3 regions of the Nocardiopsis oceanisediminis genome follow, and region 3 is predicted to be linked to each of the others. Evidence: riboswitches for the same ligand, from Rfam matches in the RefSeq annotation. Region 3 holds a riboswitch; each other region holds the start of a gene.
What was found. A riboswitch is a leader RNA that binds a small molecule or an ion and turns the genes downstream of it on or off. The one in region 3 is predicted to bind cobalamin.

Region 1 (9,526 bases), 4.6 Mb from region 3:
GATGACGGCGGACTGGACCTCGCCGCCGCCCCCGCCGCCGAACAGCGCGCCGACCATCGAGGCGATGCCGACGATGTCGGTGGGCTTGAAGTGCTCGATCTCGCCTTCCTGGGTGACCGCGTTCTTGTGCCCGGTCAGCACGTACTCGCCGGGGTAGTCGTTGCGGTCCTGCGAGGCGTCGATGTAGGCGTTGATGCCCTCGATGTAGGAGTCGACGTCGGCCAGCGCCTGGGCGCCGCGCTCACCGGAGGCGGCGACCCGGTCGATCTGGGCCTGCTTGTCCTCTTCGGTGTAGGGGGCGGTGCGCCACAGCATCTGCTCGAAGGAGCGGTTGCCCTCGGCGCCGCCGGCGAACGGGGTGAGCTCCCCCCGCCCCAGGTTGCGCAGCACGTCCATGAGGAAGAGCCGGTCCTCGGCGACGGCGTACCCGGCGCCGAACATGGTCCCCTCGCGGGTCTCGCCGTAGATGTGCGGCACTCCGTAGGAGTCGTCGCGGATGATGGTCACGTCTCCGCGCGGGCTGTACTCGCTGCCGACGTCGCCCTCGGCGACGCCGAACGAGGCGTCCATGAAGTAGGAGTCGAGTCCGGCGTCGTCCAGCCCCTCGTAGTCGTGGAGCAGGTTGTCGTACATGTCCAGCTGGTCGGAGGAGTGCGCCGGACGGGTGCCGAACATCTGGTTGCCCAGGATCTCGACCAGGGTGGCGTTGCCGTTCTGGCCGGGCGGGATGATGTCGTGGCAGCCGTTCTCGCCGCAGTGGTCCTCGACCGCGGCCATCAGGGCCGCGGCGTCCGGTCCGTCCGCTGCGGCCGCCGGGGCGGCGAGTGAGGTCGCGCAGATGACCGCCAGCGCGGCGGCGGTCCTGCGTCGAACGTGGTGTGCCATGGGGAGTCGCACCTCGATCGGCGGGGGATCACAGGGGTCGTGCACGACGCGTCGTCGGCAGATTACGCACGCCCGCGGCTTTCGCGAAAGACTTTCATGTTCCCTGTTTCGGCCCCCTCCCGCCCCCTCTCCCGGCCCCGGGGCCGGCCGCCGCCCGGGACCCGCGCCGCTACCAGCGGTAACACCGGCCGTCCCGCCGCTCCGGATGTGACCGGAGGCACAGCGAACCGGGGTGGCCGCATGCGGCCACCCCGGTTCACCCCAGGGTTCTTGCGCCTCCCGGATGCGATCGGCTACCCCGCCCGGCGGGGGGAGGGTCAGTCGTCGCCCTCCAGCTCCCCCTCCATCCGGAGGTAGGTCTCCCGGAGCCGCTCCAGCAGCTCCTCTTCCGGCTCCTCCCACAGCCCGCGCTCAGCGGCCTCCAGCAGCCGCTCGGAGATGCCGCGCAGCGCCCACGGGTTGGACTCCTCCAGGAAGTCCCGGTTCTCCGGGTCGAACACGTAGGTCTCGGCGAGCGTCCGGTACATCCAGTCGTCGACGACGCCGGCCGTCGCGTCGTAGCCGAAGAGGTAGTCCACCGTGGCGGCCAGCTCGAACGCGCCCTTGTAGCCGTGCCGGCGCATCGCCGCGATCCACCGCGGGTTGACCACCCTGGCCCGGAACACCCGGCGGGTCTCCTCGCCCAGGGTCCGCGTCTTGACCTGGTCCGGCACCGCGGAGTCGCCGATGTAGGCGGCCGGGGACCCCCCGGTCAGCCGGCGCACCATGGCGACCATCCCGCCGTGGTACTGGAAGTAGTCGTCGGAGTCGACGATGTCGTGCTCGCGGGTGTCCTGGTTCTTCGCCGCGACCGCGATCCGGCGGAACGACGCCTCCATGTCCGGGCGGCGCTCGGCTCCGTCCAGCCCCCGCCCGTAGGCGTAGCCGCCCCACACCGCGTAGACCTCGGCGAGATCGGCGTCGTCGCGCCAGTTCCGCGCGTCGATCAGCGGCAGCAGCCCCGCCCCGTAGGCGCCCGGCTTGGACCCGAAGATGCGGGTGGTGGCGCGCCGCCAGTCGCCGTGGCCGGCGTGGTCGGCGAGCGCGTGCGCCCGGCAGTAGTTGGACTCCTCCGGCTCTTCCAGCCCGGCCACCGCGCTGATCGCGTCGTCGATCAACCCGATGACGTGCGGGAAGGCGTCCCGGAAGAAACCGGAGACGCGCAGTGTGACGTCGATCCGCGGCCGGCCCAGCTCCTCCAGCGGGACGATCTCGAAACCGGTCACCCGCCGGGAGGCGTCGTCCCAGGTGGGCCTGGTCCCCAGCAGCGCCAGCACCTCGGCGATGTCGTCGCCCTGGGTGCGCATCGCCGCGGTGCCCCACACCGTGATCCCGACCGAGCGCGGGTAGGAGCCGGTGTCCGCCAGGTGCCGGGCGACCAGCGAGTCGGCCAGCGCCTGGCCCACGTCCCAGGAGTTGCGGGAGGGGATCGCCTTGGGGTCGACCGAGTAGAAGTTGCGGCCGGTCGGCAGCACGTTGACCAGGCCCCGGGTGGGCGATCCGGAGGGCCCGGCCGGGACGTGCCCGCCGTCCAGGGCGTGCAGCACCGCGTCGATCTCGGCGCCGGTGGCGGCCAGCCGCGGCACCACCTCCTCGGCCGCGAAGACCAGCACCCGGACCGCATCGGCGAAAGCGGCCCGCTCTTCGCCGCCTGCGGCCCCGCCGAGCACCCCGGCGGCCACCGGTTCGGCGCGCCCGGCCTCCCAGCCGGCCTCCTCCATCGCCTCCACCAGCCGGCGGGCCACCGCCTCCAGCAGGTCGACCGCGTCCGAGGCGGTGCGGGCCGGCCCGTCCTCCAGCGCGGCGAGCTCCTTGGGCACCTCGATCCGGGCGCCCGGGTCTGCCAGCAGCGCCTTCTCCTCCAGGCCGAAGCGGCGGGCCAGCGCCGCGCGGAGCCCGGGGAGCGCGCCCGCCGCGCCCGCCCACACCTGCGAGGCCCGCAGCACCGCGAGCACCAGGTTGACCCGGGCCTCCCCCTCCGGGGCCGCGCCCAGCACGTGCAGGCCGTCCCGGATCTGCACGTCCTTGATCTCGCACAGGTAGCCGTCGACGTGCATGACGAAGTCGTCGAACTCCTCCTCGCCCGGCATGTCCTCCTGGTGCAGGTCGTGGTGGAGCTCGGCGGTCTTGATCAGCGTCCAGATCTGCGCGCGCAGCGCCGGCGCCTTGTCCGGGTCCAGGTCGCTGACCAGGGCGTACTCGTCGAGGAGCTGCTCCAGCTTGGCGATGTCGCCGTAGGTGTCGGCGCGCGCCATCGGCGGCACCAGGTGGTCCACCACGGTGGCGTGCCCGCGCCGCTTGGCCTGGGTGCCCTCGCCCGGGTCGTTCACGATGAACGGGTAGACCAGCGGGAGGTTCCCCAGCACCGCGTCCGGGGCGTCCTCGGCCGCCATCCCCAGCCCCTTGCCGGGCAGCCACTCCAGGGTGCCGTGCTTGCCCAGGTGCACCACGGCGCCGGCGCCGAAGCCGCCCTGCTCGCGCGATCCCTCCAGCCACCGGTAGGCGGCCAGGTAGTGGTGCGAGGGCGGTAGGTCCGGGTCGTGGTAGATGGCGATCGGGTTCTCGCCGAAGCCCCGCGGCGGCTGGATCATCAGCACCAGGTTGCCGAAGCGGAGCGAGGCCAGCACGATCTCCGGGCGGCCGCGCGAGTCGTCGACGTACAGCTCGCCCGGCGGCTCGCCCCAGTGCTCCCGGATGGAGTCGCGCAGCCCGGCGGGGAGCGCCTCGAACCAGCGGGTGTAGTCCTCCAGCGGCACCCGGGCGCCGGCGGCGGAGAGCTGCTCCTCGGTGAGCCACTCCACGTCGTGCCCGCCGGCCGCGATCAGCGCGTGGATGAGCGGATCGCCGTCGTCCTCGCGGCGGTCCTCGCCGGGCCCGGGGCGGCGCCACAGCGCGTCGTCCGGGCCGAGGTCGTACCCGCGCTCGGCGAGCAGCCGGAACAGCCGGACCGCCGAGGCCGGGGTGTCCAGCCCGACGGCGTTGCCGACCCGGGAGTGCTTGGTGGGGTAGGAGGAGAGCACCACGCCCAGGCGGCGCTCGGCCGGCGGCACCGCGCGCAGCCGCGCGTGCCGGACCGCGATCCCGGCCACCCTGGCCGCCCGCTCCGGGTCGGCCCGGTAGACCGGAGCCGACCCCTCGGCCGGCTCCTTGAAGGAGAACGGGACGGTGATCAGCCGGCCGTCGAACTCCGGGATGGCCACCTGCATGCCGGCGTCCATCGGGGTGAGCGCCGCGTCGGAGGCCTGCCACTGCTCCCGGGTGGAGGTGAGCACCAGGCCCTGGACGATCGGCACGTCCAGCGCGGCGAGCGCGCCCGCGTCCCAGGCGTCCTCGTCGCCGCCTCCGCTGGCGTCGGCGGCGACCGCCCCGCCCGCGGCCAGCACCGTGGTGACCACCGCGTCGGCCCGGCCGAGCAGCTCGAACAGGCCGGGGGCGTTCTCCGCGTCCAGCCCGCGCAGCGAGCCGGAGAAGACCGGGAGCGGCTCTCCCCCGGCCTCCTCGATCGCGTCGCACAGCACGTCCACGAAGGAGGTGTTGCCGGACAGCTCGTGCGCCCGGTAGAAGACCACCGCCACCACCGGCCGCGCGCCTGCCGCCTGCGCGCCCTCCCGGCGCGGCCGCTCGTGCAGGCCGTACTCGGGCATCTTCTCCGGCGGGGCGAACCCGTCCCCGGTGAGCAGCACCGTGTCGGAGAGGAACCGGGCCAGCTGGCGCAGGTTCTCCACCCCGCCCTCGGCCAGGTAGGCGTGGGCCTCGGTGGCCACCCCGGCGGGGACCGTGGAGGCCGCGATCATCTCCGCGTCCACCGCGGCCTCACCGCCCAGGGCCACCAGCGGAACGCCGCCGGCCCGCAGCGCGGCCATGCCCTCCGGCCAGAACTCGGTTCCGCCGAGGAGCCGCACGACCGCGATGTCGACCCCCTCCAGCAGCGCGGGGACCTCGCCCGCAGGGGTCCGCGCCGGGTTCGCGGTGCGGTACCCGGCCTCGGCCGCCTGTGCGGCGAGGAGCTCGGTGTCCGCGGTGGACAGCAGCAGAATGGTGGCCACACTCGGTCCTTCGTGTCGTTCCGGGGTCCGCGCCCCGGTGCCGATCGGATGCTCGCGCGCCGCGAAGTCTCCTGGCTCGGGGCTCGCCGCGCCTCCCGGGCCTTCCCGCCGGCGGTGCCGGCAGTGGCGCGCTTCCGGGGGCGCTCCTCCCTCACAGTTGCGGGACAGCCACGGCTTCCAGGCCGGATCCGGCCAGGCCCCGCCATCCGGGGCACCGTGTTCCTTCGCGGCACGTACCGCCCCATCTTCGCAGAGGCCCTGTCCCGGCCCGCCTCCGGCCGCCGGAACGCCTTTCCCGAGCGGGTCCCATCAGGCCGAGCGCTTTGCGACAATCAGCGCATGACCCAGTACCCCCACCCCCCTTCCGGGGCCGGCGACCCCTATCAGCGGCCCCCAGGAACCGACCCTTACGGCCGACCGGTGTACGGGCCGCCCCCGCAGAGCTCGGGTGAGATCGTCCCCGTGCAGGCGGGCGGCTACGACGCGCCGATGGCCCCGGCCCCGGCCGGCGGGCCGACGCTCACCACCATCGGCGACATCGCCGTCACCCAGACCGAGGTGATCACCCCCGCCGGGCGGTTCCCGATCAAGGGGTCGGTATGGACCGTCACCGACATGTCCCGGGTGGAGAAGACCACCCCGGTCTGGGCCATCATCGTGGCGATCCTGGTCTTCTGGTGGACCTGCCTGCTCGGCCTGCTGTTCCTGCTGGTGAAGGAGGAGCGGGTCACCGGCTACATCCAGGTGACCGTGCAGGGCGGCGGAACGTACCACTCCACGATGGTCCCCGCCCTGGGCAGGGCCACCGGCGCCAACGTCGCCCAGCAGGTGAACTACGCCCGCTCGCTCGCCGCCTAGCCCGGCGCGGCCCCGGTACCGCCGCCGGGCCCCGCGGCCTCCCGGCGGGGCCGGCGGACCGGGCGCCGCCGGGAGAGCCTCGGCCCGGGGCGGCGGGAAGGCTCACCCCCCGTCCGGCCGGGGCTCGGCGGTATCCTGCGCCGCCGCGGTGAGCCGGTCCAGCACAACCTCCCGGACGAACGGGGCGAGCGCCCTGCCGTCCGCGGCCTCCTTCAGCGCGGCGAGCTCCTCGCCGGTGAACGCGACGCCGAGCGCGGCCCCGGACCCGGCCGCCGGCCGCAGCCCGAGCATCTTCCGGTGCAGCCGCTCCAGGGCCTCCGCGGGGATCGGGCCGTAGCAGGCCTCCAAGTGGATCAGCCAGTCGCGCATCTCGCTCCACCGGGCGCAGCGCCCGGCCAGTATGTACAGGTAGGCCTCGACGGAGCGGCCGCCCGCGGCGCGCTCCAGCTCGGCCCGGGTCATCGGGTCCAGGTCGAGCACGACCCGGTGCGGCGGCGCGCCCTCCGCCCCGGGGAAGGCGGCGGGGCCGTCGGTGCGGTCGTCGGTGCGGTCGGCGGTGCAGTCGGTTCCGGTGATGGTCACAGGGGGCCTCCGAAGATGGAAGGAGCAGGGGTGCTCCGGCCCTGCGGGCCGGATCCCGGCGGCGGCGTCCTTCTCGTCGGGGCCCCTGTCCGCGCTGCGCTCGGCCCTCTTCCCACCCGGTCCGCCACCGGTCGGGTACCACGCTAGGCCGCCGCGCGACGGAGCGCCACCGCCCGTCCACAGCCCGTCGTCCACAGCCCCGGCCCGGGGCGGCCCGGCGGCCGCCCTCCCGGCCCCCCGGGGGTCAGCGCCGGCGCGGCCCGCCCGGCGGGACCACCGGGAGGCCTGCGGGGGCGCCCCGCTCCAGCAGGCGCAGCACCGCACCGGTGTCCATGTGCTCGGCGACCAGGTCGCCCAGCGCGTCCAGGCGGGCGGCGCGGGCGGCCGCGAAGTCGGTGCCGGGGGCGGGGCGGAACGCGCTCCCCGCCGCGGCGGCGACGTCGGTGAGGAAGGCGCGGCGGAACCCGTCGTTCTCGAAGGCGCCGTGCCAGGTGGTGCCCCACACCGCTCCGCTCCGGCAGCCGTCCAGGAACGGCTCGGGCGCCGCCGCGTCGGACCAGTCGGTCTCCACCCGCCCGTGGTGGATCTCGTAGGCCCGGACGTCCTCCCCGTAGGCGGTGCCGCGCGGCCGGGCCAGGGTCTTCTCCGCCGCGAAGCGGACCGCCGCCGGCAGCAGGCCGAGCCCCGGCACGGTCCCGGCCCCCGATTCCACCTCGTCGGTGATGGTGCGGGCGAGCATCTGGAAGCCGCCGCAGATGCCCAGCACGGGGCGGCCCCGGCGGGCCCGGTCGGCGACCGCGGCGTCCAGCCCGCGCCCGCGCATCCAGTCCAGATCGGCCACGGTGGCCCGGCTGCCGGGCAGGATCACCAGGTCGGCGCCGTCCAGCTCGTGCGGGGCGGTGGCGAACCGCACGTCCACCCCCGGTTCGACGGTGAGCGCGTCGACGTCGGTGAAGTTGCTGATCCGCGGGGTGCGCACCACCGCCACCCGCAGGGCGGTCCCGGTGACCGGCGGCGCGGCGGGCCCCCGGTCCACGCTGAGCGCGAGCGAGTCCTCGACGTCCAGCCACAGGCCGTCCAGCCAGGGCAGCACCCCCAGCACCGGGCGGCCGGTGAGGTCGCGCAGCATGTCCAGGCCCGGTTCGAGCAGCTCCCGCGCGCCGCGGAACTTGTTCACCACGAATCCGGCGATCAGCGCCTGATCCGCCGGCTCCAGCAGGGCCAGGGTGCCGTGCATCGCCGCGAACACCCCGCCCCGGTCGATGTCGCCGACCAGCAGCACCGGCAGGTCCGCCGCGCGCGCCAGGCCCATGTTGGCGATGTCGCCGTCCCGCAGGTTGATCTCCGCCGGGCTGCCCGCGCCCTCGCAGACCACCGCGTCGTAGTCGGCGCGCAGTTCGGCCAGCGACTCCAGCGCCACCTCGCGCAGCCGCTCCTTGTAGTCCCGGTAGCTCAGCGCGTCGGCCTCGCCGATCGGGCGCCCGCGCACCACGACCTGGCTGCTCCGGTCGCCGCCGGGTTTGAGCAGCACCGGGTTCATCGCCGCGCACGGCTCCAGCCCGGCCGCGGCGGCCTGCATGGCCTGCGCCCGGCCGATCTCCGCGCCGTCCGGGGCGACCACCGAGTTGAGCGACATGTTCTGCGCCTTGAACGGCGCGACCTTCACCCCCTGCCGGGCCAGCCACCGGCACAGGCCCGCGGTGACCACGCTCTTGCCCGCGTCGGAGGTGGTGCCCGCGACGAGCAGCGCCGGGGCCGCGCCTCCCGCCCCGCTCACCGCCGCCCCCCTCCGCGGCGCGCACCGGGCGCCCGATCGGGGATCCCGGCCGCGGCGAGCGCGGCCAGGCCCGCCGAGGCGGCGTCCACGATGCCGGCCAGCCGGATCGCGCGGCGCAGGTCGGCGGGGCCGGGCGGCCGCCCGTCGCCCAGTTCGGGGCGGTGCTCGACCCGGTCGCCGTACCGGTTGGCGCCGCCCAGGCGCAGGTCCAGGGCGCCGGCGAAGGCCGCTTCGCAGTGGCCGGCGTTGGGGCTGGGGTGGCGGTGCCCGTACCGGGCGGTGACCGCCAGGGCGCGCCGGGTGTCCCCGCCGACCAGCGGGGCGGCGGCGCAGGCCAGCAGCGCGGTGAGCCGGGCGGGCGCCCACCCGGCGACGTCGTCCAGGCGCGCCGGAGCCGAGCCGAACCGCTCATAGCGCTCGGAGCGGTGGCCGACCATGGCGTCCAGGGTGTTGGCCGCACGGTGCCCGAGCAGCCCGGGCAGGCCCAGCAGGGCGCCCCACACGTGCCCGCCGACGGCCGCGTCCGAGGTGTTCTCCGCGACCGACTCGACTGCGGCGCGGGCGATCCCCTTGCCGTCCAGGGCGGAGGGGTCGCGCCCGCACAGCCCGGGCAGCCTGCGGCGGGCCTCGTCCAGGTCGCCCGCCTCCAGGGCGCCGGCGATCCTCCCGGCCTCCCTGCGCAGCATGGCCCCGCCGGAGACCGCCCAGGCGGCGGCGGCGGTGGCCGCGGTGCGCGCCCCCGGGCCCGGCGCCCGCTCGGCCAGCGCCCCCAGCGCGGCGGCGGAGCCCACCGCGGCGGCGGTGAACAGGGCGCCGCTCGCCCGCGACGGGCGGTACAGCGCCTGCTCCAGGCGGGCCGCCGCCGCCCCGAACAGCGCGACGGGGTGCCCCCGCCTCGGGTCGGGCACGACCCGGTCGAGCACGGCCCCGGTGATCAGCCCCGCGGCCCGCGCGCCGCCGTCCGGCCTCTGCTTCGTCACGGCACAACGGTAGCGCCCCCGCGCCCCGCTCCCCCGCACCATGATCAGGCCAAGCACGGGCAAAGGCGGTTTGCCCGGACACCCGGGGGAGCATGACCACCGCACGCGTCGCGCCCTCCCCGCCGTACGCACGGACCGGCCCGCCGTCCGCACGGATCAGGGAGGAGGAGCACATGGCTCTGCTGTCGGCCTTGGAGGCCCTCGCCGTGTCGGGCATCTGGTGGATCTTCTGATCCCCGGGCCCCGCCCGCCGGGCGCCGCCCCGCCCCCGACTCGGCGAAACGCCCCCGACCTGCACCCCGGCAAGGGTTAATCACGGGTAACGTGTGGTCCGACGCCGATACCCGTCGTTTTGGTGA
Region 2 (9,526 bases), 4.6 Mb from region 3:
AGTGCGCGGCGGTCTGCGGCTGCGCGTGCCGGCCGAGGGTGTGCCGGCCGCCGCGGGTCGGGTCGACGGTGACCGCGACGTTGACCGGGGTGTCCAGGATCGCCTCGGCCTTGAGCCCGGAGAAGGCGCGGGCGCGCGCCGCGGGCAGCGCCCCGGCGTAGGCGTCGCGCTCCTCGGAGACCAGGCCGTGCACGCGCCGGCGGACCTCCCCGTCGTGGATGACCACGAAGTCCCACGGCTGGGAGAACCCGACCGAGGGCGCCTGGTGGGCGGCGTCCAGGACCCGGGTGAGGACCTCGTCGGGCACCGGGTCGGGCCGGAAGCCGATCCGGACGTCGCGGCGCTCCCGGATGGCCCGGTACACGGCGTCGCGCTCGGCGCCGGAGAAGGCGTTGCGGTCCGGGTCGGCCGCCGGCGGCGCCTCGGCGGCGGGCGGCTCCGGGGCCTCGGCGGCCGGGGGCGCCGCCGGGGCGGCGGGCTCGGGGGCGGGGTCCGGGTGCTCCGGGAGCGGAGCGGCTGCGGAAGCGTTCACGTCGGCCTCGGGGTTCTCGGGTGCGGGCGGCTCGGCGGGTGCGGCGGCCTCGGCGGCCTGCGGCGCGGCGGCCGGCTCGGGGGTCTGGGGGGCGGCCGGCTCGGGGGCCGCGGAGGGCGGTGCCGCCGGTGCGGCGTGCGCGCCGCCGGTCGCGGTCCCCTGCCCGGCACCGGACGCCGGGGCCCGGCCGGGCGGCGGCTCCTCCGGCGGCCTCGGGGGCTGCGGGGCGCCGCGGAACGGGATGACGTTGGGCCGGTCCGCCCCGCCCTTGCCCGGGGCCGACCGGGACGGCGGCGTGTGGAACGGGTTGCCGCGCTGGGGCGCCGCCGCGCGGCCCGGCTCCGGGCGCGCGGCCGCGCCGCGCCCCGGTTCGGGCAGGCCGTCCAAGAGCCCGCCGCCCGCGCGGTCCTGGTCCTCGTCGGATCCCCGGCCCGCCGGGGAGCGGTGGTCGTTACCGGTCATTGCGCTTCCTCACCGGAGCCCGGTCGGCTCCGCCTCTCGTCGGCACGTCGTTATCCCCCCTGCTCCCCCTGACTCCGTCCCGTCGCCGGCGGAGGCGGATCCGGGGCCTGCCGCGGACCGCTCCCCCGTTCGGTCGAGAGCAACTCTGCCAGAGTCCGGGCCATCCGGAGGGAAGTCCCCGGTTCCCGGACCGCGACCCGGATCCAGTCCGGCCCCAGCCCGGGGAAGGTGTCGCAGCGGCGGACCGCGATGCCCCGTCCGCGCAGCCCGGCCCGGATCCGCTCGCCGCCCTCCACCCGCACGAGCAGGAACGACGCGGCGGCTCCGGGGAGCACCCGGGCGCCGGCCCGGGCGAGCGCCGCGGCGAACCGGTCCCGGTCGCCGGCCAGGTTCCGGGCCCACTCCTCGGCCTCGGCGAGCGCCTCCGGGGCGCAGCAGGCCTCGGTGGCGGCCAGCGCCGGCGTGGAGACCGACCAGAGCGGCTGCCCTCCGGCGAGCGCGTCCACCAGTGCGGCCGGGGCCAGCAGGTAGCCGGCGCGCAGCCCGGCCAGCCCCCAGGTCTTGGTGAGGCTGCGCACCACGACCAGCCCGGGGAGGTCGCCGCGGGAGGCCAGCGACTCCGGTTCGCCGGGGACGCAGTCGGCGAACGCCTCGTCGACGACGAGGACCCGGCCGGGGCGGGCCAGCCCCGCCAGGGCCTCGGCCGGGTGCAGCACCGAGGTCGGATTGGTCGGGTTGCCCAGCACCACCAGGTCGGCGTCGCCGGGGACCCGCGCCGGGTCGAGGGCGAAGCCCTCCCCGGGGTCGAGCAGGACGCGCTCCACCCGGTGCCCGGCGGCGCGCAGGGCGGCCTCGGGCTCGGTGAACTGGGGGTGCACCACCACCGCCCGGCGGGGCGACAGGGCGCGGGCGAGCAGCACGAACGCCTCGGCGGCTCCGGCGGTGAGCAGCACCTCGCCGACCGGGCGGCCGTGCCGCCGGGCGACGGCGGCGCGCGCCGCGGCCGGGTCGGGGTAGGCCGCCAGGCCGGACAGGGACGCGGCGATCCGCTCCGCCAGCCACGCGGGCGGCGTCCCGGTGCGCACGTTCACCGCGAAATCGACCAGTCCGGGACCGGTCTCCGCGTCACCGTGGTGGCGCAGGTCGATCCCGTCCCCGCTCTGCTCGGCCCCGACCGCCACCGGTCGTCCTCCCCCGCTCCGCTCTCCCCCCGGAAACCGGGGCACTCCGGACACTCCGCGACCTTATACCTCTGGGCCTCCCCCGCGACCTGCGGCCCTGCACCCGGGGGCGGGCTCCGAGCCTCCCGGGCCGCTGACCCGGCGGCGGCGCCGGAGCGGGCGGGGCGGGGGAGTGTCCCGTCCCTCCCCGCGACGGCCTCGGCCCCGGGGCGCCGCCCTCCGGAAGGCCGCCGCTCCGGCGGACGGCCGCGGCGGCCTGCGGCCGAGCGCACGCCTCGGCCGGCGATCGGGGGACTGACGGGCCGGGCGGGAGCCAGCCGGCCCGTGCCGCACGGCGCCCGGGAAACGGCACCGCTCGCCGTGCCCGCCCCGCCACCGCCGGAGCGGGCCGCGCTCCCCGCGCGCGGCCCGGCCTCCGCGAGAGCGGGACGGGGCGGTGCGGGGCGGCGGGCCCGGAGGGCCCCTCGCGGGTCCTAGCCTTGTCAACCGGCTCGGTCCGCGTCCGGCGCGGGCCCGGAGAGGACGGAGGAGCAGGTGCGCAGCATTCCGCGGGTGGTGATCGCGGCGCCGGCGTCGAGCGGCGGCAAGACGACGGTCGCCACCGGCCTGATGGCGGCGTTCGCCGCGCGCGGCGCGGAGGTGTCCGGGCACAAGGTCGGCCCCGACTACATCGACCCCGGCTACCACGCGCTGGCCACCGGGCGCCCGCCGCGCAACCTGGACCCCGTGCTCTGCGGCGAGGAGCGGGTCGCCCCGCTCTTCCTGCACGGCGCGGCCGGCGCGGACATCGCGGTCGTCGAGGGGGTGATGGGGCTGTTCGACGGCGCGTCCCGGCCGCACCGGCACGGCGGGCCGGGCGACTACGCCTCCACCGCGCACGTCGCCGCGCTGCTGGGCGCCCCGGTGGTCCTGGTGGTGGACGCCTCCCGCACCTCCCGGTCGGTCGCCGCCCTGGTGCACGGCTTCTGCACCTACGACCCGGGGGTCCGGGTGGGCGGCGTCATCCTCAACCGGGTCGGCTCCGACCGGCACGAGGAGCTGCTGCGCGAGGCCTTGGAGGACACCGGCGTCCCGGTGCTCGGCGCGCTGCGGAGCAGCACCGGGGCGGAGACGCCCGCCCGGCACCTCGGCCTGATCCCCGCGGCCGAGCGGACCGCGCGCGCCCGGGAGGCGGTCGGCGCGCTGGCCGCCCTGGTCGCGTCCTCCTGCGACCTGGACGCGGTGGCGGCCCTGGCGGCGACCGCGGGCCCGCTGCCCGACGCGCCCTGGGACCCGGCCGCGGAGCTCGCCGCGGCCGCCGGAGCCGAAGGGCCCGCCCGGACCGGGGCCGCCCCGGTGCTGGCGGTGGCCGGCGGCGCCGCGTTCACCTTCGGCTACACCGAGAACACCGAGCTGCTGCGGGCCGGCGGCGCGGACGTCGCCGTGCTGGACCCGCTGCGCGACGAGGCGCTGCCCGAGGGGGCGTCGGGGCTGATCGTCGGCGGCGGCTTCCCCGAGGTGCACGCCGACGCGCTCTCCGCGAACCGGCCGCTCCGCGAAGCCGTGGCCGGCTTCGCCGCCCGGGGCGGGCCGATCGCGGCCGAGTGCGCGGGCCTGCTCTACCTGGCGGAGAGCCTGGACGGCGCGCCGATGTGCGGGGTGCTGCCGGCGAGGGGGCGGATGACCGACCGGCTCACCCTGGGCTACCGGTCCGCCGTCGCGGTCTCCGACTCGGTGCTGGCGCGCGCCGGCACCCGGGTGCGGGGCCACGAGTTCCACCGGACCGCACTGGACCCGGCGCGCGGCTCCACCGCCGCCTGGCAGTGGAGCGGTGATGGCGCCGAGGGGTACGCGAGTGCAACGATGATCGCGTCATACCTGCACCTGCACTGGGCCGGGGCGCCGGCGCTCGCCGCCCGCCTCCTGGCCTCGGCGCGGGACCGGACCGAGAAGGGACGCCGATGAGCTCCGCCCCCGGCCCCGCCGCCGACTCCACCGGTGAAGGGACCCGGCGCATGCCGATGGTGGTCCTGGAGACCGAGCGGCTGACGCTGCGCGCGTTCACCGAGTCCCTGGTCGACGACGTCCTGGCGGCCATGACCGACCCGGAGACCCGGCGCTGGCTCCCGCTGCCCGAACCGGGCCGCCCCTACACCCGCGCCGACGCCGAGGAGTGGTGCCGCGTCACCGCCCCGTCCATGCGGGCCTCCGGCGAGGGGCAGCAGTGGGCCGCCGCGGTCAGCGCCACCGGCGAGTTCGCCGGCGCCGTGGGCCTGCTCCGCACCCGCTGGGCCTCCCGCACCACCGAGGTCGGCTACTGGTTCTCCCCCGGCCTCCGCAGCTCCGGCCACGCCACCGAGGCGGTCACCGCCGTCTCCCGCTGGGCCATCCTCGACCAGGAGATGGAGCGGGTGGAGCTCAAGGCCGCCATCGGCAACACCGCCTCCCGCCGCGTCGCGGAGAAGGCCGGCTTCACCTTCGAGGGCGTCGAACGCAACGCCATGCCCCTCCACGAAGGCCGCACCGACCTCGCGGTCTACAGCCTCATCCCGTCCGACCTGTGAGCCGGTCCCCGGTGGCGCCCGGCCCCTCCGCGCACCGCCGTACCCCCTGATCGGGAAGAACCCTTCGGACGGGGTCCGGGAAGTGCTTCCCGGACCCCGCTCCGCCCCCGCCTGCGCGGGCCGGCCCGATCAGCGGTCCCGGTCCGCCTCGGCGGCGCTCCCCGTCTGGACGACGATTCCGCCGCCGACGTTCCCGATGACGATGTTCCGAACGCTCCCGCCCGGTTTCCCGCCGTCGGCGCTCCCGATCTGGATGATCTGTCCGGTGACGTCTCCGGTGACGATGTTCTCCACGGCGACGTCCTCACCATCGTCACCGTTCACGGCATTTGTGGTGTTTTCAGAATTTTCACTCATGCCGCACAGATTAGCGCCGCGGAAAGGGGATCACTGATATTCCGGACACGCCTTCGGATGGCCGACCGGGTCTCACGTTCCCCGTTTCCCTTTTCCCTCCGGCGGGCTCACCACTCGATACCGCGCTGGCCCTTCTGGCCGGTGTCCATCGGGTGGCGGACCTTGGTCATCTCGGTGACCAGATCGGCGGCGTCCAGGAGGTCGGGGTGGGCGTCGCGGCCGGTGATGATGACGTGCTGGGCCCCGGGGCGGTCGCGGAGGGTCCGCACGACGTCGGCGACGTCGATCCAGCCCCATTTCATCGGGTAGGTGAACTCGTCCAGGACGTACAGCCGGTAGGTCTCCGCGGCGAGGTCGCGCTTGATCTGGTTCCAGCCCTCGGCGGCGTCCGCGGCGTGGTCGGACTCGGTGCCGGGGCGCTGGATCCAGGACCAGCCCTCGCCCATCTTGTTCCAGGTGACCCGGCCGCCCTCGCCGGACTCGCCGAGGACGCGGAGCGCCTTCTCCTCTCCGATCCGCCATTTCGCCGACTTGACGAACTGGAAGACGCCGATGTCCCAGCCCTGGGCCCAGCCGCGGGTGGCCAGGCCGAAGGCGGCGGTGGACTTGCCCTTGCCCGCGCCGGTGTGCACCACCAGCAGCGGGCGGTTGCGGCGCTGGCGGGTGGTCAGCCCGTCGTCGGGGACGTAGGCGGGTTTGCCCTGAGGCATCTGTCTCGCTTCTCCTCGGTCCGTGGTTCGGGTGGGGCGGCCGCGCCGGGTCAGGCGGCGCCGCGGGTGGTCCGGGCGCCGCGGACCAGGCCGGTCAGCGCTTCGGCGCCGAGTTCCTCCAGCCGGACCCGGGTGGCGCCGAGCGCGGAGGCCAGCCGGTCCGCCAGGCCCAGGCGGACCGGGCCGGACTCGCAGTCGACGACAACGCACTCCACGTCCTGGGCGCCGATCCAGGCCCCCGCGCGCAGCGCCTCGTCCACGCCGCCGTGCGTGGCGCGGCCGTCGGTGACGACCACCAGCAGCGGGCGGCGGCGCGGATCGCGCAGCCGCTCGACGCGGAGCACGCCGGCGCTGCGCAGCAGGCCCGCCGCCAGCGGGGTGCGGCCCCCCGTGCGCAGCTCGCGCAGCCGGCGCGCCCCGGCCTCAACCGACGAGGTGGGCGGCAGGTCCAGCCGCGCCTCGCGGCCGCGGAAGGTCACCAGGCCGATCTTGTCCCGGCGCTGGTAGGCGTCGAGCAGCAGGCTGAGCACCGCCCCCTTGACCGCGCGCATCCGCTGCCGGGCCGCCATCGACCCGGAGGCGTCCACGCAGAACAGCACGAGGTTGCCCTCGCGCCCCTCGCGCACCGCCTCGCGCAGGTCTCCGCGGCGCAGCACCAGGCCCCGGCCGTCCCGGCCGCGGGCGCGCTGGTGCGGGGCGGCGGCGCGCAGCGTCGCCGCCAGGTGCACCTGGCCGGGGCGCTCGCCCGGGGCGCGCGCCCCCGAGGTGCGGCCGAACGGGGTCTGCGCGCGAGACCTCCGGCCGGGCGCGCCCGCGCCGATCCCCTTGACGCTGAACAGGCGGGGACGGAAGGTCTCCCCCGCCTCCGAGGTCCGCTCTCCCCCGGCGCCGCCGGCGGGGCGGCCGTCGGCCCCTTCGCCGGGGCCGCCCTCCCCGGCGGAGGGCGCGGGGCCCGGGGCCGGGTCGTCCGCCCCGGCGCCGGGACCGCTGTCGGGGGCGCCGGCTCCCCCGTCCGGCGCGCCGCCGTCGCCGCCGCCTCCATCACCGCCGCCGGGGCTCCCCGGGCCGTCCGGGTCGTCCTCAGGGCCTTCCGGGTCCTCCCCGCCCGCCTGGGAGAGGGCCTCGGAGAGGCGGTCCTCGTCGAGGTCGGGGGCGTCGAAGGGGTCGCGGCGGCGCCGGTGCGGCAGGGCGAGCCGGGCCGCGTCGCGGACGTCCTCGGCGGTGACCTCGGTCCGGTCCCGCCAGGCGGCCAGCGCCATCGCGGTGCGCGCGGTGACGATGTCGGCGCGCAGCCCGTCCACCTCGAAGGCGGCGCAGACCGCGGTGACCTGGCGCAGCGCCGCGTCGGTGAGGACCACACCGGGCAGCCGCTTGCGGGCCGCCAGGATGTGCCCGGCCAGCTCCCGCTCACCGGTGGCGTGGCGGACCGCGAACGCCTCGGGGTCGGTCTCGAACTCCAGCCGGCGGCGGACCACCTCGGCCCGCTGCTCGGGGTCGCGGGTCGCGGCGACCTCCACGGTGAGCCCGAACCGGTCCAGCAGCTGCGGGCGGAGCTCGCCCTCCTCCGGGTTCATGGTGCCGACCAGGAGGAACCGGGCGGCGTGCCGGACCGAGACGCCCTCCCGCTCGACGTGCGAGGTGCCCATCGCCGCGGCGTCCAGCATCAGGTCGACCAGGTGGTCGTGGAGCAGGTTGACCTCGTCGACGTAGAGCACTCCGCGGTGCGCCGCGGCGAGCAGGCCGGGCTCGAAGGCCTTGACGCCCTCGGTGAGCGCGCGCTCGATGTCCAGCGAACCGACCAGGCGGTCCTCGCTGGCTCCGACCGGGAGCTCCACCAGCCGGGCCGGGCGGCGCTCGGGGACGGCGCCGGCGGGGTGCGGGCCGTCCGGGCACTCGGGGTCCGGGGCGGCGGGGTCGCAGCCGAAGCGGCAGCCGGCCACCGCGTCCAGCTCGGGCAGGAGTGCGGCCAGGGCCCGCACGACGGTCGATTTCGCGGTGCCCTTCTCGCCCCGCACCAGCACCCCGCCGACGGCCGGCGAGACGGCGTTGACGAGGAGAGCGAGTTTGAGGTCGTCCATGCCGACGACCGCGGTGAAGGGATAGCGAGCGTTAGCGCCCACGCAGGTCAGTCCTTCCTTGGGAGTCCACGCCCATGGGTTCGGTCTCGGTGCCGCGCAGTGTCCTGGCTCCCGGATCCGTGCTCCCCCGCCGCCTTCCCGCCGCTCTCCGCGGCAGTGGCGGGTGTCGCGGGCTCGCTCCCCGGTCACAGTGGCGGGTCCGCCCCGGTCTCGCACCGGGTTCCTGCCGTCCGCACCGCCCCCCAGATTCTCATACCGGCGCGGACCGGCCGATTCCGGCCGCCGGTCACCGGGGAGGGGCCTCGTGGGCCGCGCACCCCCGGGCGTACATTCATCCCTGCGAGCTCCCCCGATCAGGAAAGACCCCCCATGAGCCTCTTCCCCGTACTCTTCATCGCGCTGGCGGTGGTGATGATCGTTCTGGTGATCGTCGGCGTCTTGATGGACGCGCGGTCATCGCGGCGGCCGACCGGGCGGCCGCGGCGCACCCGGTACGGCGGCGACGGAGGAGGCGGCGCCTACACCGCCGGCGACGACCGGTCGGACCGCGGCGGTGCGTCCGGCGGCGACGGCGGCGGGTGGGGCGGCCTGTTCGGCGGCGACGGAGGCGGAGGCGACGGGGGCAGCGGGGGCGGCGGAGGCGACGGGGGTGGCGGCGGCGGAGACTGACCGGCCCTTCCGCCGGACTGAAACGCGTTCTACCATGCGCGGCAGGCCCGCACACCGAGGGGAGCCGCCATGGCGACGGACATGCGGATCGGCCTGGCCCTGGGCTACTGGGGCGCCGGAGCCGACGACGCGACCGAGGCGGTCCGCGCGGCGGAAGCGCTCGGCTACGACTCGGTGTGGACCGCAGAGGCCTACGGCTCCGACGCCTTCACCCCGCTGACCTGGTACGGGGCCCGGACCGAGCGGATCGGGCTGGGCACCGCCATCGCGCAGATCTCGGCGCGCACCCCGGTGGCCACCGCCATGCACGCGCTCACCCTGGACCACCTGTCCGGCGGGCGGCTGCGGCTGGGCATCGGGGTGTCCGGGCCGCAGGTGGTGGAGGGGTGGTACGGCCGCCCGTTCCCGCGCCCGCTGCAGCGCACCCGGGAGTACCTGGACATCATGCGGCAGGTGTGGCGCAGGGAGGCCCCCGTGGCCAGCGCCGGCCCGCACTACCCGCTGCCGCTGCCCGGCGGCTCCGGGCTGGGCCGGCCGCTGAAGTCGATCACCCGGCCGCTCCGCCCGGACATCCCGGTCTACCTGGGCGCGGAGGGGCCGCGGAACGTGGCGCTGGCCGCGGAGGCCGCCGACGGCTGGGTGCCGATGTTCTACCACCCCGGGATCAGCCCGGGGCTGTACGCCGACGCGCTGGCCGGCGCCCCCGAGGGGTTCGACATCGCCTGCACGGTGAGCGTGCTGCACGCCCGGGACACCGCCGCCGCGCTGCGCGCCGCCAAGGCCCCGATCGCCTTCTACATCGGCGGCATGGGGGCCCGGAGCAGCAACTTCCACCTCGACGTGTTCGTCCGGATGGGGTTCGAGGAGGAGGCGCACAAGGTCCAGGAGCTCTTCCTCGCCGGGCGCCGGGCCGAGGCGGTCGAGGCGGTGCCGGACGAGCTCGCCGACGGCCTCACCCTGGCCGGCCCGCTCCCCCGGATCGCCGAGCGGCTGG
Region 3 (9,526 bases):
CGCCCTCGACCTGCCCGGGTTCGGGCAGTCGGCGGCGCCCGACCCGGAGCGGCCGTTCGGCATCTCCGCGCTGGTCGACACGGTCGCGGACTGGTGCGCGGACGCCGGGGTGGAGCGCCCGCACATCGCCGGCAACTCCCTCGGCGGCGCGGTCGCGCTGGAACTCGGCGCCCGCGGCCTCGCCTCCTCGGTCACCGCGCTCTCCCCGATCGGCTTTACCCGCGGCGCCGAGATGCTCGGCTCGCGGATCCTGGTCGGCGGGATGCACGTGGCCACCCGGGTGCCGGCCCGGGTCTGGACCTCGCTGATCGACAGCCGCCCGGTGCGCGCGCTGACCACGCTGGCGCTGCACGGCAGCGTCCGCGACCCCCGCGGCGACATGGCGCGGCTCGACCCGTCCGTGGTCACCCGGGGCTCGGCCTACACCCGGCTCGCCCCCGAGGTGGTCCGGTACAGCTTCGGCGGCGGCCCGGTGGTGCGGTGCCCGACCACGGTGGCCTGGGGCGAGGACGACAGGGTGCTGCCGGTCCGCGCGGTCCAGCGGGTGATCGGCGCGATCCCGCACGCCTGGCAGGTGCGCCTGCTCGGCTGCGGCCACATCCCGATGGAGGACAACCCGGCCGCGGTCGCCGACGTCATCCTCAACACCTGCCGCGCCGCCGCCCCGCCCCGGCTGGCCGCCGCGGCCTGACGCCCCGCCCCCCTCCCGCGCGGCCGGCTCGCGGATGCGGCGGGGGCGGCGGGGCGGGCGGAAGGCCGGGCGGACCGCACAGGCCGATCGGTGCGCCGAGCGCGTCCTTCACCTGTGCACAGGCCGGGAACGCCCCTCGCCGTGCCGGAACGGGTGCCGCCCCGGGGCCGTCAGCCGCTCACGCTCTCCCCGCCGTTCTCGATGTGGCCGGCCAGGCGGCGGAGGAAGGCGTCGTCGCCGGCCAGGGTGACGGCGAGGTCGTACCAGCCCTCGGTGGGGGAGGCGGGCCAGGTCAGCGTCTTCTCCGCGCCGGGGGAGAGGCAGACCTCCTTCTCCTTCGCGCCGCGCTCGGCGGAGTGGCCCTGCGGGGTGACGGTGAAGGCCAGGTCCGCATCGCCGTCGTTGCCCAGGGTGAGCCGGACCTTGCGGCCCTCGGCCTCGATCCGGCTCTCCACCCGGGCGGAGCCGCCCGGGGCGTCGGCGGCGGCCGAGCCGGTGAACTCGCGGCGGAACCCGTTGGGGCCGGTGAGCAGCAGGTCGTAGCCGTCGCCGGGGACCGGCGCCTTCCACGGGCCGTCCTCGGCGCCCGGGGCGATGTCGCGGTGCTGCGGGGCGTCGAACTCGCCCCGGTAGCCGTAGAGCGCCAAGTGCGCGCTGGAGGTGCCGGTGTTCGCGGCCGTGATGAGCACCGCTCCCGCGCCGGCGTCGTAGCGGCCGTGGGCGTCGGGCTGGTAGGGCAGCGGCCGGGCCGGGCGGCGGCCCTCCTCCTGCACCGGCATCACCTGCTCCTTCGGCGGGCGGGGCCGCCAGCGCCGGGTGAACTCCGGGATCGGGCCGGGCTCCTGCACGGCCGGCTGCGGGCGCCCCTCGGAGAAGTCGAAGGCGCCGGTCAGGTCGCCGCAGACGGTCCGCCGCCAGCGGGAGACGTTGGGCTCCTCCACCCCGGTCAGCCGCTCCAGGAAACGCACCTGCGAGGTGTGGTCGAACACCTCCGAGCAGACGTAGCCGCCGACCGTCCACGGCGAGACGACCAGCAGCGGCACCCGGACGCCCAGGCCGGTGGGGGTGCCGTCCCAGTACTCGTCCCGCTCGCCGGGCGGCGGCACCGGCGGCGGAACGTGGTCGAAGAAGCCGTCGTTCTCGTCGAAGGAGATGATCACCGCGGTCTTCTTCCACACCTCCGGGGAGGACGCCAGCGCGTCCAGGATCCGGTAGGTGACGGTGGCGCTGTGGACCGGCGAGGAGGCGCCCGGGTGCTCCGAGTCCTGGGCGCTGGGCACCAGGTAGCTGACCTTGGGCAGCCTCCCGGCCTCGACGTCGGCGCGGAACGCGTCGGCGAGGCCGCCGGGCCGGCCGCGGTGCAGGGCGCGGTCGTACAGCTCGCGCTCCTCCGCGGAGAGCCCCTCCACCCCCTCGGCCAGCTCGGCGAGGTGCGCCTCCTGCTCGTCCTCGGGCAGGCCGGCCAGCTCGCCGTAGAACGCGCCGAAGCCGGGGTGGCCGCCGGCCTTCTCCAGCGCCTTGCGGGCGACGGCCTTGAACCGGGCGAAGTACTCCAGGTTGTTGTCGGTGAAGTTGTCCCACTCCTGGTAGACCTTCCACGTCACGCCGGCCTCCTGCAGGCGCTCGGGGTAGGTGGTCCACTCGTAGCCGGGGTGGCCCGCCTCGTCGTAGGCGTCGTTGCCGACGGCGCGCTTCCCGTTCGCCTCGAACCCGGTCCACCCGCTCACCCAGTGGTTGCGGTTGGGGCTGGTGGAGGTGTGGATGGAGGAGTGGTAGGCGTCGCACACGGTGAACGTGTCGGCCAGCTCGAACTGGAAGGGGATGTCCTCCCGGTCGTAGTAGGCCATGGTCGCGGCGGTCTTCGCGGCCACCCAGCCGTCCATCCACCCGCCGTTCCAGGCCCGGCGGCCGCCGCCCCAGGAGTGGTCCAGGTCGCCGATGTACTGCAGCTCCTCGCGCTGCCGCTCGGCCGCCCCGCGCACCGCGAACGGCAGCACCGGCAGTAGCTCGCCGCCCTGCTCGAACACCGGGCGGCCGTCGCGCCGCCGCACCGCGTTCCGGTCGCCGAACCCGCGCACCCCGCGCAGCGTGCCGAAGTAGTGGTCGAAGCTCCGGTTCTCCTGCATCAGCAGCACGACGTGCTCGATCGAGTCCAGGCCGCCGGGCGGCGCGGGCTCGGCCAGCGCCGCCCGCAGCGACGGCGGGAGCAGCGAGAACGGGGAGGCGGCCAGCGCGGCGCCGCCGGCGGCGGCCGCGCCCGCGCCCAGCAGGCGGCGGCGGGAGATGTCGGGGGCCACGGGGAGGCGTCCTTCCGGTCGGCGGTCGAGGCGGCCCCGTGAGCGTAGGGGCGCGGCGGTACCGGCGGGAGACCCGGGAACGAAGAAGAAGCGAAGCCGGTGTATCGGATGCGTCGCGGACCCCGGCCGCGGAATCCGCGGCGCGGCTCAGACCAGCCTCCGTCCCCCCTTGCGGGCGTCCCGGCGCATCAGCCAGAGGAAGAACGGGGCGCCGCACAGCGCGGTGAGGATGCCGATCGGGATCTCCTCCGGCGCGGCCAGCACCCGGGCCGCCAGGTCGGCGAGGATCATGAAGGAGGCGCCGAGCAGGATCGCCACCGGGAGTACCCGGCGGTGGTCGGAGCCGACCAGCATCCGGGCGATGTGCGGCATCATCAGCCCGACGAAGCCGATCGGGCCGCACACCGAGACCAGCACCCCGGTGGCCAGGGACGTCGCCGCGAACATCAGCGCGCGGAAGCGGTGCACGCTCAGCCCCATGCCCACCGCGGTCTCCTCGCCCAGCTGGAGCACGTTGAGCGCCGGGGCCGCGGCGGCGATCACCAGCAGCGCGGCGAGCACCGCGGCGGCGACCACCGGCAGCGTCTGCCAGGTGGTCCCGGCCAGGCCGCCCAGGGTCCACCGCTGCACCTGCTTGGCGACGTGCGGGTCGCCGGAGAGCATGATGGACAGGCTCGCCAGCGCGCCGCACAGCTGCCCGACCACCACCCCGGACAGGATCAGCCTGGTCACCGTCATCCGGCCGCGCGCCTGCGCCAGGGCGTACACGGTGACCAGTGCCAGCAGCGCGCCGAGGAACGCGGTCAGCGGCAGGGTGAACAGCCCGAGCACGGAGGCCCCGGTGACCACCACCAGCACCGCGCCGAGCGTCGCTCCGGAGGAGATGCCGAGCAGCAGCGGGTCGGCGAGCGGGTTGCGGACCAGGGTCTGCAGGGCCGCGCCGACCGCGGCCAGCCCGGCGCCGGCCAGCGCGGCCAGCACCACCCGCGGCGCCCTGGCGACCGTCACGATCGCCTCGTGCGCGGGCGGCCAGTCCGGCCGGACCAGGCCGGGGAAGGCCTGGTGGGCGATGATCCGCCAGGTGTCGGCGAAGGAGACGTCCACCGACCCGGTGATGATGCCGAACGTCGCGGCGACCGGGACCGCGGCGGCGAGCAGCGGAAGCAGCAGGAGCAGCGGCACCGGGCCGCGCCGCGGTGAGGGGCGCGCGGCGCGGCCGGCGGTGGTGGCGGGGGCGGTGCTCACCGGGGCCTCAGAACGCGTCCGGGTGCAGCTGCTCGGCGACCTCTTCCACCGCGCCGCCCACCCGGTTGCCGACGACGGAGGAGGTCAGCGGCAGCACCGCGAACCGCTCCTCCTCGACGGCGGGCGTCCCGGCCAGCGTCGGGTCGGCGAGGACCGCCTCCTTCTTCTCCTCCGCGGAGACCTCGCCGTAGTCGTAGATGAGGATCGCGTCCGGCTCGCGGTCGGCGGCCTGCTCGATGGAGACGTCGGCGAAGACCTTGTCCAGGTCGTCGAAGACGTTCCGGCCGCCGGCGTGCGCGATGATCTCGGTGCCGATGCCGGCGCCGCCCGAGGTGAAGACGGTGCCGTCGATGCTGTCCACCACCAGGACGTCCACCGGCTCGGTGCCCTCCAGGGCCTTCTCCACCCCGGCGACCTGCTCCTCGATGCCGGCGACCAGCTCCTCGGCCCGGTCCTCCACCCCGAAGATCTTCCCGATGTTGGTGATCTCGGTGGCCACCGTCTCCATGGTGACCTGGTCGGCGCACTGCTCGATGCTGGCGTAGGTGGTCATCCCGGCGTCCTCCAGGGCCTCGCGGCCCCGGCCCTCGTCCTCGGCGAAGGCGCTGGAGGCGAACCCGGCGTAGGCGAAGTCGGGCTCGGCGGCGAGCAGGTCCTCGAACGAGGGGTACTGCTCGGCCAGGACCGGAACGGCCTCGTAGGCGTCGGCGTACTCGGGCAGCACGGCGTCGTCCAGGTACGCGGTGCCCACCATCCGGTCCTCCAGGCCCAGGGCCAGCATGATCTCGGTGGTGTGCTGGTTGAGCGTGACCGCCCGCTCCGGCGGGGCGTCCACGGTGACCTCGCGGTCGCACTCCTGCACGGTGACCGGGTAGCCCTCGTCGGGGGCGGCCTGCCCGGCCGGCTCGCCGCCGCCCCCGCAGCCGGCGGCGGCGAGCAGCGCGGTGCAGGCGAGTGCGGGCGCGGTGCGGCGCACCGCGCGGCGGCCCGCCGGGGAAGGGATGGGGGATTCCTGGTGCACGTCCGGGTCCTCTCCGGGATCCGGGCACGGCGCCGGTGGTCGAGGCGTACAAAGGGCGCACATCGCGGCGGCACCGGAGACGCCCGTCCCCCCGGGGTCCGCGCCCCTGGTCGACGATCGCGACGGGTCAGTCTCCTGACTCCCGGATCAGCGCCTCCCCCGGCCTTCCAGCGCGCTGCGCCGTGGCCTTATGCGGGTTCGACTCCCCGGTCACAGTGGCGGGACCGTGCCGGATTCGCACCGGACTTCCTGGTTCCCGTCGCCCTCCCAGGCTAGTGGCCGCTCCTGATCAGAGGGCGCCCGGGGTATGTCGGATCGGCCAAAAAGGACACCCGGGTCCTAGACGAGGCGCCAATGATGGTCAAGGAATGTGACGGGCATGTCTCGAACCGGTGATGAAGTACATATCGGTCATTGATCACGCAGGTGAACGGGGACAGGATGCGGAGACCGAAGAGGAAACCTGAGATGAAGGAAGGAGCACCGTGAGCGAATCGCTGCTGGCGTCGAGCGTCACCTTCGGTGTGTACTTCGTAGTGATGGTCGGCATCGGCCTCTACGTCTACAAGCGCACCACCTCCCTGTCCGACTTCGTACTCGGCGGCCGCCGGCTGAACAGCTGGGTGGCCGGGCTGAGCGCCAACGCCAGCGACTTCAGCGGCTGGCTGCTGCTGGGCCTGCCCGGTGCGATCTACCTGTCCGGCCTCGGAGAGGCGTGGATCGCGGTCGGCCTGGCCCTCGGCTTCGCCGGCAGCTGGATCGTGATCGCCGGCCGGCTGCGGGTCTACACCGAGCGCGCCAGGGACGCGCGCTCGGGGGACGAGGCCAACTCGCTCACCCTCTCCTCCTACCTGGAGAACCGGTTCGCCGACCGGACCGGCCTGCTGCGCGGCGTCTCGGCCGTGCTCATCCTGGCCTTCTACCTCTTCTACGTGGCCTCCGGCCTGGTCGCCATGGGCGGGCTGTTCGAGGACGTCTTCAACATGCCGGGCTCGATCGCGGTGCTCGCCGGCATGGCGATCATCGTGCTCTACACCTTCCTCGGCGGGTTCCTCGCGGTCAGCTACACCGACGTGATCCAGGCCGTGATGATGTGGCTGGCCCTGCTCATCGTGCCGGTGGTCGCGGTCGTCACCGTGGTCTCCGACCCCTCGGTGGGCACCGGGGGCGAGCTCTCCGTGCTGGGCGGCTTCAGCGGCGCCGGCGAGTTCTCGCTGGGCGGCGTGCTCGCCCCGGTCGTGGTCGTCTCCGGCCTGGCGTGGGGCTTCGGCTACCTGGGCCAGCCGCACATCCTCGCCCGGTTCATGGGCATCCGCTCGGTGCGCGACGTGCGCAAGGCCGCCGGGGTGAGCGTCTCCTGGGCGGTCTCGGCGATGCTGATGGCCGTGGTGATGGGCTTCGTCGGCCTCCGCTACTTCGGCTTCGAGGAGGAGCTGCCCAACGCGGAGAACGTGTTCCCCGCCCTGATCCAGGCGCTGCTCAACCCGTGGGTCGCCGGCCTGCTGCTGGCCGCGATCCTGGCCGCGGTGATGAGCACCGCCGACTCCCAGCTGCTGGTCGCCGCCTCGGCGCTGACCGAGGACGGGTACCGGGCGTTCGTCAAGCGGGACGCCTCGGCGCTCACCCTGGTCTGGGTCAGCCGCATCGCGGTGATCCTGGTCGCCCTCGCGGCGTCGGGCATCGCGCTCTCCGGCAACAGCACCGTCATGGACCTGGTGGGCTACGCCTGGGCCGGGTTCGGCGCCGGCTTCGGCCCGGTCATCCTGCTCTCCCTGTACTGGAAGCGGATGACCTGGACCGGCGCGCTGGCCGGCATGCTCGGCGGCGGCCTCACCTCGGTCATCTGGGACGTGCTGGACAAGAACGTGCTGGAGACCGGGCTGTACGCGATGGTCCCCGCGGTGATCGTGAGCTTCGCGGCCATCTACGCCTTCAACGGGCTGGGCAAGGTCGCCGAGCACATGGACGAGGACTTCGACCGGGTCGACGCGGAGTACCGCCGGGAGAGCCAGGGCGCGGGCGTGTGACCCGGCCTCCCCGATGACCCCGCGGCGGGGGTCGCGCCCGGTGCGCGGCTCCCGCCGCATCGTGATCCTCCCGTTCTGGTGCGTAACGGGGGCTCCCGGTAGAAACGATGCCATGTGCGATCTTCCCGTGGCGTGGACCCGCGTCGACGATGCCCGGGGGACGGCCGTCGGGGCGCTGGTCCCGGAGCGGAGCGGCCACCGGATGGAGGGCGGCGAGACCGCCGTCGACGGCGGCGCGGTCTACAGCTGCCGCTTCACCGTCCGCACCGACCTCGCCTGGACGACCCGGTCGGTGCACGTGGAGGTGCTGAGCTCGTCGGGGGTGCGGACGCTGGACGTCACCTGCCGGGCCGGCCTGTGGACGGTGGACGGCGAGCGCCGCCCGCTCCTGGACGGCTGCACCGACGTGGACATCGCCGCCACCCCGCTCACCCGCACCCTGCCCGTCCGCCGCCTGGGCCTGCGCCGCGGCGAGCACCGCGACATCGCCGCAGTCCGGATCTCCGTGCCGGAACTGCAGGTCACCCGGGTCCTCCAGCGCTACACCCGGCTGGAACCCGCCGCGGACGGCCGCGCCCGCTACGAGTACCTCACCGCCGAGCACGGCCACCGCTTCTCCGTCGACCACGAGGGCCTGGTCCTCGACGGCCAGGACCTCTACGAACGGGTGCCGTGACCACGGGCGTCCTGCACCGCCCGGCGTTTCACGTGGAACATCCCGCGGACCGCCCACGGCCTGCGGAGGGGGCGGGTCAGCGGTTGAGGCGGGAGAGGTCCACGGTGACCGGGAAGGGAACGCTCAGCTCCAGGCGCCCCCGGGCCACGGCCGTCCGGGTATAGACGCCGTTGACCCGGTCCAGTTCGTAGACGTGCACGGCGGCGGCGCCTTCCTCCTCCTCGACCAGCCAGAAGTGCGGGATCCCCGCCTCGGCGTACTTGACCGGCTTGGTCTTGCGGTCGCGCTCCTCCGATTCGGGGGAGACGACCTCCACCACCAGGAGCACGTCCTCCGGCAGGTAGTAGGTCCGGTCCCCGTTCCCGCCATCGGTGTCCCGGAACACCACGAGGTCGGGCTCGGGGCGCTGGCGCTCCCCGAGCCTCACGGTCATCTCAGGTTCGACCCCTACCCCTTCGGGGGCCTGCAGGTCGAGTGCGGCTCCCAGGCGCAGGAGGGTCCTGGCGTGGAAGGAGCGCTGGGGCGCCGTCACGATGAGTGCTCCGTCGATCAGCTCGATGTGCGAAGGAGCGGAGGGCGGGAGCCGGTCCAGGTCGTCCGCCGTCCACCCCTCCGGGGGCGGGAAGAACCAGTCGGGCAGCGGATCAGCGGACATCGTCGGTTCCTTCAAGGGGATCGACATCGTCGGCCGCCTCACTCTCGGTCGGTCCGGATCTGCTGAGGCGGAATCTAACCGGAGCCTACCCAGCGCCGCAGCGGATTCCCCGAAACCGGGCCTTTCCCGCGACCCGGGTGCCGGGGCGGGGGAGGCGGGGCGGGATAATCCCCAGTCGGAGCAGCAGGTCGTACCGGCAGGGAGGAACACGGCGGTGGGCGAGTTGAGCGAGGAGCGGCGCGGGATCATCCGGGCCCTCGAGGTCGCCGAGGGGTTCGACGTCCGGGAGGAGATCGAGCGGCGCACCGCCTTCCTGGCGGAGCGGCTCACCGCGACCGGGTGCCGGGCGCTGGTGCTGGGGATCAGCGGCGGGGTGGACTCCTCCACCGCCGGGCGGCTGTGCCGGCTGGCCGCGGAGCGGGTCCGGGCCGGCGGCGGGCAGGCCGAGTTCATCGCGATGCGGCTGCCCTACGGGGTGCAGAAGGACGAAGAGGACGCGCAGCGCGCGCTGGAGTTCATCGAGCCGGACCGGGTGCTGACGGTGGACGTCAAGCCGGCCACCGACGGCCTGGCCGACATGCTCGACGTCGCCGGGCTGCACTACGCGAGCGAGGCCTCCCGGGACTTCGTGCTGGGCAACGCCAAGGCGCGGGAGCGGATGGCCGCCCAGTACGCGGTGGCCGGCGCGGTCGGCGGGCTGGTCGTCGGCACCGACCACGCCGCCGAGGCGGTCACCGGCTTCTTCACCAAGTTCGGCGACGGCGCCGCCGACCTGGTCCCGCTGACCGGCCTCACCAAGCGCCGGGTCCGCGCCCTCGCCGCCGAGCTCGGCGCCCCGGCCTCGCTGGTCGACAAGACCCCCACCGCCGACCTGGAGTCCCTCAGCCCGCAGAAGGCCGACGAGGACGCCCTCG

Region 1: another riboswitch for cobalamin. It lies ahead of cobN (cobaltochelatase subunit CobN); the one in region 3 lies ahead of J0910_RS29745 (ABC transporter substrate-binding protein).
Region 2: another riboswitch for cobalamin. It lies ahead of J0910_RS09810 (putative cobaltochelatase); the one in region 3 lies ahead of J0910_RS29745 (ABC transporter substrate-binding protein).

What each region holds. Positions count from the first base shown of each region.
Region 1 covers NZ_JAFMZJ010000001.1:2,161,674-2,171,199, reverse strand. The annotation lists gene J0910_RS09770 (penicillin acylase family protein) at 1-885, opposite strand, end outside; gene cobN (cobaltochelatase subunit CobN) at 1,203-4,970, opposite strand; cobalamin riboswitch at 5,035-5,195, opposite strand; gene J0910_RS09760 (hypothetical protein) at 5,310-5,828, shown strand; gene J0910_RS09755 (hypothetical protein) at 5,931-6,410, opposite strand; gene J0910_RS09750 (cobyric acid synthase) at 6,655-8,187, opposite strand; gene J0910_RS09745 (cobalamin biosynthesis protein) at 8,184-9,167, opposite strand; gene J0910_RS09740 (hypothetical protein) at 9,260-9,400, shown strand.
Region 2 covers NZ_JAFMZJ010000001.1:2,178,789-2,188,314, reverse strand. The annotation lists gene cobT (nicotinate-nucleotide--dimethylbenzimidazole phosphoribosyltransferase) at 1-994, opposite strand, end outside; gene cobC (Rv2231c family histidinol phosphate aminotransferase CobC) at 1,045-2,175, opposite strand; gene J0910_RS09830 (cobyrinic acid a,c-diamide synthase CobB) at 2,728-4,119, shown strand; gene J0910_RS09825 (GNAT family N-acetyltransferase) at 4,116-4,718, shown strand; gene J0910_RS09820 (hypothetical protein) at 4,848-5,042, opposite strand; gene cobO (cob(I)yrinic acid a,c-diamide adenosyltransferase) at 5,183-5,785, opposite strand; gene J0910_RS09810 (putative cobaltochelatase) at 5,836-7,905, opposite strand; cobalamin riboswitch at 7,961-8,089, opposite strand; gene J0910_RS09805 (hypothetical protein) at 8,233-8,532, shown strand; gene J0910_RS09800 (LLM class F420-dependent oxidoreductase) at 8,602-9,526, shown strand, end outside.
Region 3 covers NZ_JAFMZJ010000001.1:6,792,859-6,802,384, reverse strand. The annotation lists gene J0910_RS29760 (alpha/beta fold hydrolase) at 1-691, shown strand, start outside; gene J0910_RS29755 (phosphocholine-specific phospholipase C) at 862-2,988, opposite strand; gene J0910_RS29750 (FecCD family ABC transporter permease) at 3,136-4,233, opposite strand; gene J0910_RS29745 (ABC transporter substrate-binding protein) at 4,241-5,254, opposite strand; cobalamin riboswitch at 5,363-5,553, opposite strand; gene putP (sodium/proline symporter PutP) at 5,740-7,281, shown strand; gene J0910_RS29735 (putative glycolipid-binding domain-containing protein) at 7,394-7,957, shown strand; gene J0910_RS29730 (Uma2 family endonuclease) at 8,034-8,612, opposite strand; gene nadE (ammonia-dependent NAD(+) synthetase) at 8,827-9,526, shown strand, end outside.